3 regions of the Microbispora sp. NPDC046973 genome follow, and region 1 is predicted to be linked to each of the others. Evidence: predicted binding sites of a transcription regulator. Region 1 holds the regulator's gene; each other region holds the start of a gene.

What was found. Region 1 encodes HrcA, which represses chaperone genes, less so after heat shock. Its sites were predicted from a motif close to TTGGCACTCTCNNNNNGAGAGTGCCAA; they were not measured.
Region 2: a site for HrcA is predicted at 1,563-1,589, ahead of groL (chaperonin GroEL). Genes of this name have one in related genera too.
Region 3: a site for HrcA is predicted at 1,397-1,423, ahead of groES (co-chaperone GroES). Genes of this name have one in related genera too.

The regions. Positions count from the first base shown of each region.
Region 1 is NZ_JBEYWQ010000022.1:41,696-47,774, forward strand. Features, by position in the region: gene ABZ860_RS31625 (lipase) at 1-585, shown strand, start outside; gene ABZ860_RS31630 (16S rRNA (uracil(1498)-N(3))-methyltransferase) at 589-1,323, opposite strand; gene dnaJ (molecular chaperone DnaJ) at 1,333-2,469, opposite strand; gene hrcA (heat-inducible transcriptional repressor HrcA) at 2,470-3,483, opposite strand; gene ABZ860_RS31645 (hypothetical protein) at 3,660-4,316, shown strand; gene ABZ860_RS31650 (DUF3097 domain-containing protein) at 4,335-5,135, shown strand; gene ABZ860_RS31655 (AraC family transcriptional regulator) at 5,159-6,079, opposite strand, start outside.
Region 2 is NZ_JBEYWQ010000020.1:134,908-140,986, forward strand. Features, by position in the region: gene groL (chaperonin GroEL) at 1-1,420, opposite strand, end outside; gene ABZ860_RS30470 (cold-shock protein) at 1,976-2,176, opposite strand; gene ABZ860_RS30475 (MoaD/ThiS family protein) at 2,434-2,709, opposite strand; gene thrC (threonine synthase) at 2,755-4,017, opposite strand; SAM riboswitch class I at 4,032-4,172, opposite strand; gene ABZ860_RS30485 (sigma-70 family RNA polymerase sigma factor) at 4,269-4,820, opposite strand; gene ABZ860_RS30490 (trehalose-6-phosphate synthase) at 4,924-6,079, shown strand, end outside.
Region 3 is NZ_JBEYWQ010000003.1:62,492-68,570, forward strand. Features, by position in the region: gene ABZ860_RS07515 (MarR family transcriptional regulator) at 1-253, opposite strand, end outside; gene ABZ860_RS07520 (NAD-dependent epimerase/dehydratase family protein) at 394-1,236, shown strand; gene groES (co-chaperone GroES) at 1,510-1,824, shown strand; gene groL (chaperonin GroEL) at 1,892-3,517, shown strand; gene ABZ860_RS07535 (sigma-70 family RNA polymerase sigma factor) at 3,830-4,456, shown strand; gene ABZ860_RS07540 (anti-sigma-D factor RsdA) at 4,453-4,668, shown strand; gene ABZ860_RS07545 (DUF5319 domain-containing protein) at 4,629-5,006, opposite strand; gene ABZ860_RS07550 (helix-turn-helix domain-containing protein) at 5,091-6,079, opposite strand, start outside.

The DNA of each region.
Region 1 (6,079 bases):
GCGGACAGCATGGCCGACGCGATGAAGGCCCTCGACGTCAGGGTGGCGGACCTGCGCTTCGTCCTCGACGTGATCAGCACCAGGCACGGCGGGCTGCCCACCTGGCTGTACAAGGCGCTGGACACCACTCGCGTGGGGGCCGTGGGCTTCTCGATGGGCGGCGCGGCGACGGCGGGCCTGATGTACGCCGACCACCGGGTCAAGGCGGGAGTGAACCTCGACGGCTCGCTGCTGGGCGAGGTGGCCGAGCGCGGCCTCGACGGCCCGTTCCTCCAGCTGGCCGCCGACGAGCGGGACGACCCCTCCTGGGAGACGTTCAGGAAGCAGCGCCGGGGCTGGAAGCGCGACCTGCGGCTCGCCGGCGCGCGGCACTACTCCTTCTCCGACCTGCAGGCGCTGGTCCCGCGGATCTCCGATCGCCTGGGCACGCCGTCCGAGATCGTCGGCACCGTCGACCCGGTCCGTTCGGTCACCGCCCAGCGTGCCTACGTGGCCGCGTTCCTCGACCTGCATCTGAAGGGCCGCGAGACTCCCCTGTTCGACGGGCCGAGACCCGCGTTCCCCGAGGTGAGCTTCCTCGGCTAGTCCTCACCAGCGGCCGCAGCGGGACAGCAGGACGGCCGCCGCGGCCACGCCCGCCGTCGAGGTGCGCAGCACCGTCGGCCCCAGCAGGGCCGGCGTGGCTCCCGCGGCCCGCAACGCGGCGATCTCCTCCTCGGTGACGCCGCCCTCCGGGCCGACGACCATCACGATGTCGCCCGGCTCCTCCGGCAGGGGCAGGCGGCTCAGCGGCTCGGCGGCCTCCTCGTGCAGCACGACCGCGAGCGCCGCCGCCGAGACGAGCGAGCCGACCGCCGCGGTCGTGGCCTGCTCGGTCACCTCGGGCAGGTGAAAGCGCCGGGCCTGCTTGGCCGCCTCTCGGGCCGTGCCGCGCCAGCGGGCGAGCGCCTTGGCGGCCCGGTCGCCCTTCCACTGGGTCACGCAACGGGAGGCGGCCCAGGGGACGATCACGTCGACCCCGGCCTCGGTCATCATCTCGACCGCGAGCTCGCCCCGGTCGCCCTTGGGCAGGCCCTGGACGACCACCAGCCTCGGCCGGGGCGGCGGGACCTCGAACCGGCGCAGCACCTCGGCGGTCAGCGAGTCCTTGCCCGCCGCCGTGACCGTGCACTCGGCCACCCGCCCCGCGCCGTCGGTCAGGTCGATCCGCTCCCCCGGCCGCAGGCGGCGTACGGCGGCGGCGTGCCGCCCCTCCGGCCCGTCGAGGACGATCGTGTCCACCGCCTGGCCGGCCGCGTCCGACAGGAACACGGGAACACTCATGCGATCAGCTCAGCGGCCGTTGAAGGCGTCCCGCAGGCGGGAGAAGAAGCCCTGCTGGCCCGGGGAGAACTTGCCGGGCGGCCGCTCCTCCCCGCGCAGCTTCGACAGCTCCCGCAGCAGCTCCTCCTGCTGCGGGTCGAGCTTGGTCGGCGTCTCGACGTTCACGTGGATCAGCAGGTCGCCCCTGCCGGTCTCGTTGAGCCGCTGGACGCCCTTGCCGTACAGGGGGATGACCTGGCCGGCCTGGGTGCCGGGCCGCACGTCGATCTCCTCGGCTCCGTCGAGGGTCTCGATCGTGATCGAGGTGCCGAGCGCGGCCGCGGTCATCGGGATGTGGACCGTACAGTGCAGGTCGTCGCCGCGCCGCTCGAAGATCTGGTGCGGTCGCTCGACGATCTCCAGGAACAGGTCGCCGGGAGGCCCGCCCCCGGGGCCGACCTCGCCCTCGCCGGCGAGCTGGATGTGCGTGCCGTCCTCGACGCCGGCCGGGATCCTGACCTTGATCGTGCGCCGGGTCCTGACCCGTCCCTCGCCCGAGCACTCCATGCAGGGGTGCCGGATGACGCTGCCGTACCCGCCGCACTGGGGGCAGGGACGGGAGGTCATGACCTGGCCGAGGAACGAACGGGTCACCTGCGAGACCTCGCCGCGCCCGTGGCACATGTCGCAGGTGTCGGGGTGGGTGCCGGCCGCCGCCCCGGAGCCCTGGCAGACCTCGCAGACCACGGCGGTGTCGACCACGATCTCGCGGGTCGTGCCGAAGGCCGCCTCAGACAGGTCGAGCTCGACCCTGATGGTGGCGTTCCGGCCCCGGCGGGCGCGGGAGCGGGGCCCCCGCGCGGCGCCCGCCGAGCCGAAGAAGGCGTCCATGATGTCGCTGAACGGGAAGCCCGCGCCGAAGCCGCCGGCCCCGGCCCCCGCGGCGGCACCGCCGAACGGATCGGCGCCCATGTCGTACATGCGGCGCTTGCCCGCGTCGGACAGCACCTCGTACGCCTGGTTGATCTCCTTGAACCGCTCCTGGGTCTCCGGATCGGGGTTGACGTCCGGATGCAACTCGCGGGCGAGACGGCGGTACGCCTTCTTGATCTCTTCCTGGCTGGCGTCGCGCCGTACGCCAAGGGTCGCGTAGTAGTCGTTGGACACTTATGACCCCGCCAGGATCTGGCCGACGTAACGCGCCACCGCGCGCACCGCACCCATCGTCACCGGATAGTCCATTCGTGTCGGGCCCAGCACTCCGAGCCGGGCCAGTTCTCTGTCGCCCGAACCGTATCCCGCGGCCACGATAGAGGTGCCGCGCAGCCCGCTGTAGGGGTTCTCGGATCCGATGCGGACGGTCAGTTCGGACAGCCCGCCGGTCTCCCCCAGCAGGCGGATGAGGACGACCTGCTCCTCCAGCGCCTCCAGCACGTCCCGCAGGCCGATGCTGAAGTCGGCGGCGGCCAGGTTGGCCGTACCGCCGAAGACGATCTTCTCCTCGTGCCGCTCCACGAGCGTCTCGAGCAGCACGGAAAGGATCGTGGCCGCCACCGGCCTGTCCTCGGGAGGCAGGCGTTCGGGAACGTCGGCCACGGTCTCCGGCACCTGGGACAGGCCGCAGCCGTCCAGGCACGCGTTGAGCACGGCCCGCAGGTTCGCGACCCGGTCGTCGGCGATGGCCTCCGGCAGGTCGACCACACGCTGCTCGACCCGCCCGGTGTTCGTGATCAGCACCAGCATGACCCGGCGCTCCGCGAGCGGGACGATCTCCACATGGCGCACCGACGACCTGGTGAGCGAAGGGTACTGCACCACCGCTACCTGCCGGGTGAGCTGCGCGAGCAGCCGCACCGTGCGCATGACGATCTCGTCGAGGTCCACGGCCCCGGCGAGGAAGGTCTCGATGGCCCTGCGCTCCGCGCTCGACAGCGGCTTGATCTGCGACAGCCGGTCGACGAACAGGCGGTATCCCTTGTCCGTCGGCACCCTTCCGGCACTGGTGTGCGGCTGGGTGATGTATCCCTGCTCCTCAAGCGCCGCCATGTCGTTGCGGATCGTCGCCGGGGAGACGCCGAGGTTGTGCCTGTCCGCCAGGGCCTTGGACCCCACCGGCTCGTTGGTGGACACGTAGTCCTCGACGATGGCGCGCAGGACGGCGAGCTTGCGGTCGTCGAGCAATGTGTCACCTCCCTGTGCCTGGAAACACCGACTCTGGCACTCTGTGTTCCCGAGTGCCAAGTGTACGGCTACCACCCCACGTGGTGCGATAACGCAGAGGGCACCAAGACGGCGCAGGGCACCAGGACAAGCGAGCTGCAAATCGACCGCAAGCCGCATGGTCGACTCTTCACCCCATGCACGAGAACCAGACCTCCGCGCCGGCCGGCGTGACCGTGCGGGTGCCCCGTCCGATGCCCCCGGCGCCGCCCGGCGCGACCTTGCGGATGCCGCACCCCTTTCCCCCGCCGTACGCCGGTACCCGGCCGATCCGGCCCCGGCTGCTGTGGATCTTCCTTTCCTGGGCGCTCTTCGTCGTCCTGCTGGTGGCGGGCGTCGGCGGGTTCGCCGGTGGCCTGTTCGCCACGCTCGGCGACGCCGCGCCCGCCACGATCTTCTCCGGCGGGCAGTCGGTGAACGTCGCGCTCGACCCCGCGGACAAGCCGGCGATCTACGCGGCCGTCGACCAGCCCACCGACGTCAGGTGCCGGCTCGGCGACGGCGCCGACGCGCGGGTGCGGCTGACCCGGCCGGCCGTCTCCCAGACCGTCACGCTGAACGGCACGACCTGGGAGCTGCTATTCGAGGCCGGCGTCCCGGAGGCGGGCACCTACCCGCTCGCCTGCGAGGGCGACGGGGCGCGGTTCGGCGTCGGCAAGCAGCTCACCGGCGGCATGCTGGTGGGCGGCGCCGTCGCGCTGCTGGCGCTGCCCACCGTCGGTTTCCTGGCCGCGCTGATCGTGACGATCGTCGTGCTCGCGCGCCGCTCCGCGGCCCGCCGTCGCATGGCGTGATTTGCTAGCGTTCCCCGCATGTACGGGCGGGACGTGCTTTCCGGAGACTGGCGGCGGCCACGGCGGGGGCAGATCCCCGAGATCCCGGCCGAGCCCGACCTCGTGGTCGAGGACGCCGAGGGCCGCTTCTGCGGCGCCGTGGTGGCCTGCGACAAGGAGGCCGTGACGCTGGAGGACCGGTTCGGCAGGCGGCGGGTGTTCCCGCTGACGCCCGCCGGATTCCTCCTCGAAGGCAAACCGGTGACGCTGGTGCGTCCCCAGGGCGGCCCGAAGGGGCCGCTGCGGAGCGCCTCGGGGTCGATCGCGGTCGAGGGCCTGCGCGCGCAGGTCGCCAGGGAGAGCCGCATCTACGTCGAGGGCGTCCACGACGCCTCGCTGGTGGAGAAGATCTGGGGACACGACCTGCGGGTGGAGGGGGTCGTCGTCGAATACCTGGAGGGTGTGGACGACCTCCCGGCCATCGTCGAGGAGTTCGCCCCCGAACCGGGCAGGCGGCTCGGCGTGCTCGTCGACCACCTGGTGCCCGGCTCCAAGGAGAGCCGCATCGCCGCCCGGGTGTCCGGCGACGACGTGCTCGTGGTCGGGCATCCGTTCGTGGACATCTGGCAGGCGGTCAAGCCCCGGGCGCTCGGCATCCCCGCCTGGCCGGACGTGCCGCGCGGCGTGCCCTGGAAGGAGGGCGTGATCGCGGCCCTCGGCTGGCGGATGGACCCCCAGGAGGCGTGGCGGCACATCCTGGGCCGGGTCACGACCTACGCCGACCTTGAGCCCGAGCTGCTCGGCCGCGTGGAAGAACTGATCGACTTCGTCACGGCCTGAGCGCCCCTGGACGGGGGTCCCTGTCACCGTGCGGGCGCCTGATGGTGAGGGCCCTGCCTGCGGTACGCCCCCGGAGGCCGGCCGTAGGCGCGTTTGAAGGCGTGGGCGAACGCGTACTCAGAGGTGTAGCCCACCTTGCCCGCCACCGCGTTCGCGGGCACGTCGGAGGCACGCAGGAGCCTCGCGGCGATGGTCATGCGCCACCATGTGAGGTAGGCCAGCGGCGGCCGGCCGACCAGCGTGGTGAATCGCCGGGCGAAGGCCGCCCGTGACAGCCCCGCATGCCTGGCCAGCTCCTGGACGCTCCACTGCCGTTGCGGCTCGCCGTGCATGGCCCGCAGGGCGGCCGCGACGGGCGGGTCGTTCAAGGCGGCGCTCCAGCCGGTGGGGGTGTCCTTGCGCTCGTCGAACCAGGCACGAAGGATGTGCAGGAGGAGCACGTCCAGCAGTGCGGGCACCATGGCGTCACTGCCCGGACGGTCGCTTTCCAGCTCTCCGCCGAGGAGATCGAGTGCCGCGCGCAGGTGCGGGCGGCTGCCGACCCGGGCCGGCAGATGGACGACGTCGGGCAGCTCTTGCAGGAGTGGATGCGTGCGTGAGCGGTCGAGCAGGTAGGCCCCGCACAGCATGACCGTGTCCGGGGCGCTGCCCGGCGCACGGGCCTCCTGCGCATGGGACGGCGGTTCCGCCGGCGGCACCGGCGCGCCGGCAAGCGGGGTGGAGAGGCTGTCGGCCAGTGCGTGCCCGACACCACGAGGCAGGAACACCACATCTCCCGGCCCGAGGGGGACGGGATCACCCTCGTCCGGGATCAGCCAGGCAGCGCCCTGCAGGACCACGTGAAATCCCGCTGCGTCGCTCGAGGGGAACCTGCGGCCGAACGGGACGCTGCGGTCGACGCGGGCCGAGTGCGGCCGGCCGGTGCGCATGGTGGTGATCACGTC
Region 2 (6,079 bases), on a different contig from region 1:
CAGCCGGGAGGTTGCGGACCTTCTCCACTACGACGCCGCCCTCGAGGCCGGCGTTGACGGCGATCTGCTTCAGCGGCTCCTCGAGAGCCTTGCGGACGATCGCGGCACCGGTGGCCTCGTCGCCGTTGACCTCGAGCTTGTCGAACGCGTTGGCGCCGGCCTGCAGCAGGGCCACGCCACCGCCGGGGACGATGCCCTCCTCGACCGCGGCCTTGGCGTTGCGGACGGCGTCCTCGATGCGGTGCTTGCGCTCCTTGAGCTCGACCTCGGTAGCCGCGCCGGCCTTGATGACGGCGACGCCGCCGGCCAGCTTGGCGAGGCGCTCCTGGAGCTTCTCGCGGTCGTAGTCGGAGTCGGTGCGCTCGATCTCGGCGCGGATCTCGTTGACCCGGCCGGCGATCTGCTCGGCGTCACCGGCGCCGTCGACGATCGTGGTCTCGTCCTTGGTGACGACGACCTTGCGGGCGCGGCCGAGCAGGTCGAGGGTGGCGTTCTCGAGCTTGAGGCCGACCTCCTCGGAGATGACCTGGCCACCGGTGAGGATGGCGATGTCGCCCAGCATGGCCTTGCGGCGGTCGCCGAAGCCCGGAGCCTTGACTGCCACGGACTTGAACAGGCCGCGGATCTTGTTGACGACCAGGGTGGCCAGGGCCTCGCCCTCGACGTCCTCGGCGATGATGACCAGCGGCTTGCCGGACTGCACGACCTTGTCGAGCAGCGGCAGCAGGTCCTTGTTCGCCGAGACCTTGGAGTTGACGATCAGGATGTACGGGTCCTCGAAGACCGCCTCCATGCGCTCGGGGTCGGTCACGAAGTAGCCGGACACGTAGCCCTTGTCGAAGCGCATGCCCTCGGTGAGCTCCAGCTCCAGGCCGAAGGTGTTGCTCTCCTCGACGGTGATGACGCCTTCCTTGCCCACCTTGTCCATCGCCTCGGCGATGAGGGCGCCGATCTCGGTGTCGGCGGCGGAGATGGAGGCGGTGGAGGCGATCTGCTCCTTGGTCTCCACGTCCTTGGCGAGCTTCGACAGCTCCTCGCTGACGCGCTCGACGGCGGCCTCGATGCCCTTCTTCAGCGCCATCGGGTTGGCGCCGGCGGCCACGTTGCGCAGACCCTCGCGGACCAGCGCCTGGGCGAGCACGGTGGCCGTCGTGGTGCCGTCACCGGCGACGTCGTCGGTCTTCTTCGCGACTTCCTTGACCAGCTCGGCGCCGATCTTCTCCCACGGGTCCTCGAGCTCGATCTCCTTCGCGATGGAGACACCGTCGTTGGTGATCGTGGGGGCGCCCCACTTCTTCTCCAGCACGACGTTGCGGCCCTTGGGGCCGAGGGTCACCTTCACGGCGTCGGCGAGCTGGTTCATACCGCGCTCGAGACCGCGCCGGGCGTCCTCGTCAAACGCGATCATCTTGGCTGCCATTAGGCTAGACCTCCCAGTAGCAGGGTGTCTTCAACGGACCGAGCCGACGCCCGCGACGGCTTGGACCCGCTATCCCTGCGCGGGCCCCATCGCCCCGATCCCGGTTGTTGTCACTCTCGACCTCAGAGTGCCAAACAAGTATTTAGCACTCTCCCCCTGAGAGTGCAAGCGGAAGCCGTGCTGACCAGCTTGGACGGCATGTCCAGAACAGCGCGAAGCGGGCGACACCAAGCAAGCCGCCGGGGCGCGCCGGCGTCTGGACCGAGGAACGCGCGCAGCGAGGCACGAGCGAGCACGTGACGAGGGAAGACAACGGATAAGAGCGCCTCGGCGAGCGCAGCGGGCGACACCGAGCAAGCCGTCGGGGCGCGCCGGTGTCTGGACCGAGGAACGCGCGCAGCGAGGCACGAGCGAGCACGTGACGAGGGCTGTGCTCCCGGCGCGCCTCCGGCACGACCCCGCGGATAAGAGCGCCTCGGCGAGCGCAGCGGGGAACACGACGGAGGGCCCGGCGCGCGGATCCGCGCGCCGGGCCCTCCAAGGTCGATGACGGGATCAGACGGCCCGTACGGCCTCCGCCTGCGGGCCCTTCTGACCCTGCGTGATGTCGAACTCAACCCGCTGACCCTGCTCGAGGGCCTTGTAGCCGTCCATCAGGATTGCCGAGTAATGGACGAACACGTCCTTACCACCGTCTACCGCGATGAAGCCGTAGCCCTTGTCCGCGTTAAACCATTTGACGGTGCCCTGCGCCACTTCCGACTCCTCTTGCTGGGCTGGGGACCACACCCAAGAAGCCCCCGGTTTTGTCGATCGTCCTCGACCATACCCGTGTCAAGGCGTAGGACAACAGAGTCAATCCGCAAACTACTACTTGGCGTTCGCTCAAAGCAGGATCGGAGAATATTCACTTTGCTGTTGAATAGTTGAGAGCTGCACCATTTGCCATGCCATCGCATGCTTCTTCATCCGATAGAAGTGCATGTCAGGTGCTCGACTCCCGGCGCGGCGGCTCAGCCTCCGGCTACGGCGGGGATGACCGAAATCTGCACCCCGTCCGGCGTGGCGGTGTCCAGACCGTCGGCAAATCGGACGTCCTCTTCCCCGACGTAGACGTTGACAAAACGCCGAATCTTACCCGTTTCGTCCAGGATGCGCCCGCCGATGCCGGGGTAGTCCGCGTCCAGCTTCTGCAGGACCTCGCGGAGCGTTCCCCCCTCCCCGCTCACCTCCGCGGCTCCGTTGGTGTACGTCCGGAGAATCGTCGGAATCCGCACGGAAACGCTCATTGTTCGCTCGCTTTCGTTACTGCCGATGGGCCTTTTGAAACGCTTTCAGTTGGCGAATGCCGTACGGAAGGCGTCGAGAGAGGGACGGATGACGGCGGCGGGACGGGCGTGCTCGGCCACCGCGTCGAGCGTCTTGAGCCCGTCGCCGGTGTTCAGCACCACGGTCTCGGCGTCGGGGTCGAGGCGGCCCTCGCGCACCAGCTTGCGCAGCACACCGACCGTGACACCGCCCGCGGTCTCGGCGAAGACGCCCTCGGTCCTGGCCAGCAGGCGGATCGCCTCGACCACTTCCTGGTCGTTCACGTCCTCCACCGCGCCGCCCGTCCGGCGCGCGATGTCGAGCACGTACGGCCCGTCCGCCGGGTTGCCGATGGCCAGGGACTTGGCGATGGTGTCGGGCCGCACCGGCTGCACCACGTCCTGCCCGGCCTTGTACGCCCGGGAGACCGGCGAGCAGCCCTCGGCCTGCGCCCCGAAGATCCGGTAGGGACGCTCCTCGACCAGCCCCAGCTTGATCAGCTCACGGAAACCCTTGTCGATCTTGGTGAGCTGGGAGCCGGACGCCACCGGGATGACGATCTGGTCGGGCAGCCGCCAGCCGAGCTGCTCGGCGATCTCGTACGCCAGCGTCTTGGAGCCCTCGGCATAGAAGGGCCGGAGGTTGACGTTGACGAAGCCCCACTTCTCACCCAGCTCGTCACCGATGAGCTCGGAGCAGAAGCGGTTGACCTCGTCGTAGTTGCCGTCGATGGCGACCAGGCGGCCGCCGTACACGGCGGCCATGGTGACCTTGGCCGGCTCCAGGTCGGCGGGGATGAACACGCAGGACTCCAGCCCGGCCCGCGCGGCGGCCGCGCTCACCGCGCCGGCGAGGTTGCCGGTGGAGGAGCACGACAGGGTGTGGAAGCCGAAGTTGCGCGCGGCCTCCAGCGCGATCGCGACGACCCGGTCCTTGAAGGAGTGGGTCGGGTTGCCGGAGTCGTCCTTGACGTGAAGCGACCGCAGGCCCAGCTCGGCCGCCAGCCTGTCGGCCTTAACGAGCTTGGTCCAGCCGGGCTGGAGGTTGGGCTTGGCCGTCACGCCGGGGGGAACGGGGAGCAGGGAGCGGTACCGCCAGATGTTCGCCGGGCCGGATTCGATGTCCTCCCGGCGGATCTCGCCGAAGTCGTACGCCACCTCAAGGGGGCCGAAACACTCCGTACAGGCGAAGATCGGGCCGAGGTCGTAAAGAGCGCCGCATTCGCGACACGAAAGACCGGTGGCGGGGCCGAACTCGACGGTGTTCGCGGCAGTGCTGGTGTGCGCCATGAAGCGAGGCCTTTCCCTCATCTTCGCTCGCGACCACCCTGGCCGCGAGCCGGAATTGGCACCTGTCCCGGCCGGGCCTCGTGGGGCACGAGTTCGACACCGGGGAGGTTGCCGGGGCTTCGCAGGGCCGGTCCCTCCACCCCTCTGGATGAGCATGTTCAGTTGTAGGACCTTCCGAGGAAGGTCCCTAGCACTGTACCCCGGCGTCCCCGGTGTCCGTTCCGTCGTCTCGCATGGCGAGACGATTCGTATCAGCCGTAGGCCTCGCCGAGGGCACTTTGCACGTACTTGCGCGCCTGGTGGATACGCGACTTGACCGTCCCGAGGGGGATCTTCAGCTGCTCGGCGACCTCCGCGTAGTCGAGCTGGCAGATGTCGCGCAGCACGAGCGCCTGGGCGAGGTCGGGCCGCTCGGCCTCCAGCGCCTCCATCGCGTCGAGCAGGTCGAGCCGCGACCCGGCGATGACGCTCACCCGCCGGGGATCGGGCCGCTGCTCGGGCAGCTCCTCCGCCTGCTCCGACGAGCGCCGCTTGAGCGTTCGGTAGGTGGTCCTGGCGCAGTTCACGGTCACGATGTGCAGCCAGGTGCTGAACTTGGCCCGCCCCTCGAACCTCGCGATGTTGCGCGCCACGGCGAGCAGCGTGTCCTGCGCGGCCTCCTCGGCGTCCTGCCGATACGGTAGAAGCCGCTCACAGTGCCGCAGCACGTCGGGCTCGATGCGCCGCAGCAGTTCGCCGAGCGCGCGATGGTCCCCCTGGGCAGCCGATCGGGCCAGGTCCTCGGTCGTGTCGTCCAGTGCCATGCCGTATCCAGCCCTCCCGCGATCGGTTGACATCCTATTGACGGAGGTCGGCTTTTATTAATCTTCCGGCATGCGCGCCCGCTCTGATCGAGGGAACCCCAAGATGAGCAGCACCGTTCTGATCGCGTCCAACCGGGGCCCGGTGTCCTTCACGCTGTCGGACGACGGCGGCCTGACCATGCGCAGGGGCGGCGGCGGGCTCGTCTCCGGCCTGTCCGAGGTGGTCAAAGACACCGACGTCCTGTGGGTCTGCGCGGCCCTGTCGGACGGCGACCGGGGCGCGGTGCGCCAGGCGCCCGGCGGGCGGCTCGACCGGGCCTTCGAGACGGGGCCCATCCGCATGCTGGACATCCCGCCCGCGGTCTTCCACCGGGCCTACAACGCCGTGGCCAACTCGACCCTCTGGTTCGTCAACCACCTGCTCTACAACACGCCCTTCTCCCCCGAGTTCGGCACCCGGTTTCACCGCGAGTGGGAGTCGTACCGCACGTACAACGGCGCCTTCGCGCTGGCCCTGGCCGAGGAGGCGGCGCACCGGGCGCGCGTCATGGTGCAGGACTACCACCTGACGCTGACCCCGGCGATGCTCCGGGTCGAGCGGCCCGACCTGCGCATCGCCCACTTCTCGCACACGCCCTGGGCGCCGCCCGAATACTTCGCGCTGCTGCCCGAGGACGTCGTGGCGGAGGTGCTGACCGGCATCCTCGGCGCCGACCACGCCGGGTTCCTCACCGCGCGCTGGGCCCGCGCCTTCATGGACTGCTGCGAAACGCTGCTCGGGGCCCGGGTGGACCACGCCGCGCGTACGGTCACGCACGACGGGCGGACCACCAGGATCGGCGTCCACCCGCTCGGCGTGAACGGCGAGGCGCTGCTGTCCCGGGCGGCCGAGCAGGACGTCGAGTCGCACATGACCGTGATCAGGGACCTGGTGGGCGACCGGAAGCTGATCGTGCGCATCGACCGCACCGAGCTGTCCAAGAACATCGTGCGCGGCCTGCGGGCCTACCAGGAGTTCCTGGCCGCCCATCCCGAATGGCACGGCCGGGTCGTCCACCTCGCGTTCGCCTATCCCTCCCGCCACGACCTGCCGGAGTACCGCGAGTACACGGCGGCCGTGCAGCGCTGCGCCAAGGAGATCGAGGACGAGTACGCGACCGAGGACTGGGACCCGCTGATCCTCAACGTGAACGACGACTACCCGCGCTCGCTGGCCGCCTACCGGCTGGCCGACGTGCTGCTCGTCAACCCGATCAGGG
Region 3 (6,079 bases), on a different contig from region 1:
GCCGGTGATCGGGGTTGGACCGGAAGAGGGTCGCGAGCACGTCGAACTCCCACGGTTCGAGGTCGTGTCCGGCGAAGTACTCCTTGATGCCCTTCTCCAGCAGGCGCGACGCGCGGGAGATCCGCCCGGCCACTCCCATCGCCGAGCAGTCCACGTCCGGGCGCACCCGGGCCCACTGGCCGAGGATCTGGTCGACGGCGTCGTTGCCGGCGGTGTCCTTCGTGAGGGGTTCGTTCGTGAGGGTGTCGTTCATAGCGCGCGCGGCCTGGGTCCTCCTCGCCGCTCCTCCTCCACAGGTCATGGTAACCGACGCTTCGACGTTGAAATGTAAGCAGGGGATGCGCTAGCTTCTGCGTCGAACAGTCAAGCATCGAAGTGTTCGAGGTGGAAAAGATGAAGGTCCTGGTGCTCGGCGCGACGGGGTACATCGGTTCGGCGCTGGCGGAGCGCCTCGGCGAACGCGGCCACGAGGTGGTCGCGCTCGCCCGGCCGAGGGCCCGCGACACCGCCGTACCGGGTGAGGTGCGCCACGGCGACCTCCACGAACCCGAGACCCTGAAGAAGGCGGTGACGCCGGACATCGACGTCGTCGTGCACGCCGCCAACCCCACCGGGGACGAGGAGGTGGACGTCGCGGCGATCGAGGCGCTGGCCGGAGGGGGCGCCCGGCTCGTCTACACCAGCGGCGTCTGGGTGCTCGGCACCACGACCGAGGCGGCGGGCGAGGACGCGCCGGTCAACCCCATCACGGCCTCCCGCTACCGGCCGCGGGTGGAAAAGCTGGTGCTGGACGCGGGCGGCGTGGTCGTCAGGCCCGGCGTCGTGTACGGCCGGGGCGCCGGCATCCCCACGGTGCTCACCGCCCCGGGGCAGGAGGACGGCCGGTACGTCCACGCGGGCGGCCCGGTGCCGACCTGGGCGACCGTGCACGTCGACGACCTGGCGGACCTGCTCGTGCTCGCGATCGAGCGGGCGGCGCCGGGGAGCCTCTTCCACGCCGTCGCCGAGGAGGCGGTGAGCGTCGCCGACGTGGCGGCGGCCGCGGGCCGTACGGGGAAGGCCGTGCCGTGGCCGATCGACGAGGCGAGCGAGGCGCTCGGCCGCCCGTTCGCCGAGGGGCTGGCCCTGAGCCAGGTGGTGAGCGGCGACCTCGCCAGGAAGGTCCTCGGCTGGCAGCCGAGCCGCCCCGGCATCGTCGACGACGTCCGCTCCGGCTCGTACGCCTCGCGCGCCTGACCGTCCCCGGAGGAGGCGCCGGTCCGGCGGAAGGGGCGGCGGTGACGCCGGCGCGGCGGACGGCTGAACGACTGATCTCGGGCGCGTTGCCGCGAGATGCGTCTGACCTGCGATGCCGGTTCGTGTTGACTGTCACGCGCCACTTGCATACTGTTTCGTGTTGGCACTCTCCCATCGAGAGTGCCAACAGCGACGAGACAGGTCTGACACCCGCGACGGCAGGCCGCTGGTCGCCTCTTCAGCTCATTCATCGCAATCTGAAGGGGAGGTCCGATCGTGACGACCGCCACCAAGGTTCCCGTTAAGCCGCTTGGCGACCGCATCGTGGTCCAGCCGCTTGAGGCCGAGCAGACCACCGCCTCCGGCCTGGTCATCCCGGACACCGCCAAGGAGAAGCCGCAGGAGGGCCGTGTCCTCGCTGTGGGTCCGGGCAACTGGGACGAGGACGGCGAGAAGCGCATTCCGCTCGACGTCAAGGAGGGCGACGTCGTCCTCTACAGCAAGTACGGCGGCACCGAGGTCAAGTACGGCGGCGAGGAGTACCTGGTGCTCTCGGCCCGCGACGTGCTCGCCATCATCGAGAAGTAGGCCGCGCCGGCTTGTGGAGCCCCGGGACCACGTGCCCGGGGCTCCGCGCGCTCACAAGGAGACCTGAATGCCGAAGATCCTGGAGTTCGAAGAGGACGCGCGGCGCGCTCTCGAGCGTGGTGTGAACGCTCTCGCCGACGCCGTCAAGGTGACGCTCGGCCCCCGTGGCCGCAACGTCGTCATCGACAAGAAGTTCGGTGCCCCGACGATCACGAACGACGGTGTGACCATCGCTCGCGAGGTCGAGCTGGACAAGCCGTACGAGAACCTTGGCGCCCAGCTCGCCAAGGAAGTGGCGACCAAGACCAACGACATCGCGGGTGACGGCACCACCACCGCGACCGTCCTGGCCCAGGCCATGGTCCGCGAGGGCCTGCGCAACGTGGCCGCCGGCGCGCAGCCGCTCGGCCTCAAGCGCGGCATCGACAAGGCCGCGCAGGCCGTCAGCGAGCGGCTGCTCGGCAGCGCCCGCCACGTCGAGGACAAGAAGGAGATCGCCAACGTCGCGACGATCTCCGCGCAGGACGCGAAGATCGGCGGCCTGATCGCCGAGGCGTTCGACAAGGTGGGCAAGGACGGTGTCATCACCGTCGAGGAGTCCAACGCGATGGGCCTGGAGCTGGAGTTCACCGAGGGCCTCCAGTTCGACAAGGGCTACCTGTCGCACTACATGGTGACCGACTCCGAGCGCATGGAGGCGGTCCTCGAGGACCCCTACATCCTCATCACCCAGGGCAAGATCTCCTCCATCGCGGACTTCCTGCCGCTGCTGGAGAAGGTCGCCCAGAGCAAGCGCCAGCTGCTGGTCATCGCCGAGGACGTCGAGGGCGAGGCCCTGGCCGTCCTGGTGACCAACAAGATCCGCGGCACCTTCACCTCCGTCGCCGTCAAGGCCCCCGGCTTCGGCGACCGTCGCAAGGCGATGCTGCAGGACATCGCCATCCTCACCGGCGGCCAGGTCGTCAGCGAGGAGGTCGGCCTCAAGCTGGAGCACGTCGGCCTCGAGGTGCTCGGCACGGCCCGCCGCGTCGTGGTCAACAAGGACACCACCACGATCGTGGACGGTGCCGGCGACGCCCAGGCGATCGAGGACCGCGTCCGCGAGATCAAGGTCGCCATCGAGCAGTCCGACTCCGACTGGGACCGCGAGAAGCTCCAGGAGCGTCTCGCGAAGCTGGCCGGCGGTGTGTGCGTGCTGCGTGTCGGCGCCGCCACCGAGGTGGAGCTCAAGGAGAAGAAGCACCGCCTCGAGGACGCGATCTCCGCGACCCGCGCCGCGATCGAGGAGGGCATCGTCTCCGGCGGTGGCTCCGCGCTCGTGCACGTGTCCAAGGAGCTCGACGACCTGGGCCTGACCGGCGACGAGGCCACCGGTGTCTCGATCGTCCGCAAGGCGCTGATCGAGCCCGCCCGCTGGATCGCCGAGAACGCGGGCATGGAGGGCTACGTCGTCACCACCAAGATCGCCGCGATGAACGCCGGTGAGGGCCTCAACGCCGCCACCGGCGAGTACGGCGACCTGGTGGGCCAGGGCGTCATCGACCCCGTCAAGGTGACCCGCTCGGCCGTGCAGAACGCCGCGTCCATCGCCGGCATGCTGCTCACCACCGAGGCCCTCGTCGTGGACAAGCCCGAGGAGGAGGCTCCGGCCGCCAACGGCGGTCACGGCCACGGCCACGGTCACGGCCACTGATCCCGCGCCTTCCGCGCATCGCGCCCCGCGCCCGCCCGCAAGGGTGGACCGCGGGGCGCATGCTTTTCCGGCCCCGCCCGTCCCGTACGCGGAGCGGCCGACGGAGGCGAAGCCGGTTCGCGGGCAATGCGAACGACCCGCATGCTTCTTTTTCCGTGTCAAGCCGTCAGGCGTATATCCCTCGTTTTGGGCATTCCGGTTGGAATGTTCCAACGGACGAGTGATCAGTTGATTACGGAACGTTATCGACGCGTCAATGTGACCAATCCGTAGCCGTTAACCATGACGACATGAACGATCGCGACGGGCATCATGCCTAACGTGACCGAGGGATGCGTCGCCGACGCCGCAACTGGGGTAAGGCTTGCGACGAGATCGGATGAGCCCGACCTCAGGGAACTGACCAGCCTTGCCGTACAGGGAGATCGCACCGCGATCGAATCACTGCTGGGACATCTGCGCCCGATGGTGGTCCGCTACTGCAGGGCTCGACTGGGCAGGGTGTCCGGTCAGTACCACATCGCCGACGACGTGGCCCAGGAGGTGTGCATCGCGGTGCTGTCGGCGCTGCCGCGCTACCGCGACATGGGCCGCCCGTTCGCCTCGTTCGTCTTCGGCATCGCCTCCCACAAGGTGGCCGACGCCCTGCGCAGCTCGGTCCGCTCGGCCGTGCCGACGCAGGACCTGCCGGACGGACCCGACGAGGGCCCCGGGCCGGAGGAGACGGTGGTGCGCTACATCGAGGCGCAGCACGCCCGCGACCTGCTCGCCCGGCTCCCGGACACGCAACGCGAGCTCCTCATTCTGCGGGTGGTCTCGGGCCTGTCCGCCGAGGAGACGGGTAATGTACTCGGCATGTCACCAGGTGCCGTCCGGGTCGCGCAGCATCGTGCGCTCGCCAGGCTCAGGCAGCTGGCCGAGCTGGAGTCGATTGCGTGACCACGAAACGTCGTCGTACGGCTCGCCACCTCGGGTCGTACGGCGATGCCGACGTGGAGGGCGAAGTACTGCGGACGGACGCCGTCCTCGACGCGCTCGCCCGCCGCGAGCCGGTCGGCGGCACGGACGCCGCCGTCCGGTTGCTCGGCGCGCTCGTGGCCGACGTGGACAGTCAGCGGCTCTCCTCCGTGTCGATCACGCCGTCCACGTAACCCCGGGCGTACTCCCAGCTGACGTAGTCGGCCGGGTCGGGCTGGTAGGCCGGCTCGTGGACCTGCGGCCGGCCGTTGTCGATCATCTGGCGCAGGTTGCCGCGCAGCAGGTCCCAGTCGAAGTAGTGCTGTTCGCCGCACTCCGGGCAGTCGAGGACCAGACCGAGCACGCCCTGGGGTTCGAGCAGGGAACGGAAGACCTCCACGTCGGCGAGATCGGTCAGCGCCTCGTCGCGTTCCGCGAGCGTCAGCGGCTCCACGTCGTCGGGCGCTCCAAGCTCCGCCGCGGGGTCGTTGGGGTCATCCGCGAACGGGTCGCGGGGGACGTCTTCCAGCACGCATCCCACCTTATGACCACGGCCCCCTCCACGAGGATAAGTGCGCCTCATCCGCTCGTCGGGCCGTGCCCCGCGACGCGGGCGTCACAGCCAGCCGCGGCGGGCGGCCTCCACCCCGGCGTGGAAGCGGGACTGGGCCCCCAGCTCCGACATCGCCTCGGCGAACCTCGCGCGCACTGTGCGTACGGAGACCCCGAGGTGGCGGGCGATGGCGTCGTCGGACAGGCCGTGCGCGGCCAGCCGCAGCACCTGCAGGGCGTTGTTGTGCGGGGAGATCGGCGCGGCCCGGGCCCACAGCTCCTCGAACAGCGCCCGCAGCGCCCCCACGGCCACCGGGGCGTGGACCAGGTAGCAGTTGTAGGAGTGCTCGGGCAGCGGAACGCCCCACTCGGCGGGCAGCCCGGCGGTGCCGTCGCCGAGCGCGAAGAACCAGCTCGGCACCGCGTCGAGGGCGCGCAGCCCCGCGCCCGCCGCCGAGAACCGTGCGCACACCTCCCGCATGGCCGGCGCGGACACGGCGTCGAGCGCGACGACCATCCGTGGGCGCAGGATGCCGTCCGCGGCGGCCTGGATCCACTGGGCGCCGTACCCGTCCGCGAACCTGACCATGGTGCGGCGGTCCGGCACGGCCATCACCAGCTCCGCGGGGGGCGCCTGCAGGGCGAGGCCGATCACGCTCTCGCAGAGCTCGTCCGCGCCGCTCACCGGCTCGACAGAGAAGCGCCCGCTGCGCCAGTCGCGGCCCGCGTCGTAGTGGTGGGTCAGGCGGCCCGCCGCGGCCAGCACCTCGTCGATCTGGCGGGTCTCCCGGGCCATGCGATCCAGCCTCTCGGCCACCAGTCGCCCGATCGTCGCGGCCGGATGCAGGGCGAGGAACTCCTCCCGCCGCCGGTTCACCGCGCCGAGCCGTACGAGCCCGTCCAGGGCGTCGAGCACCTCCTCGGCGGGCCGGTCGACCGCCTCGGCCAGTTCGGTCAGCGTGGCGCGATGCAGTCGCAGCACGGCCGTGTAGAGGGCCGCCTGGTCGTGGGAGAGGCCGAGGCTTTCGAACGGGTCGGCCTGGGAGGCGGCGT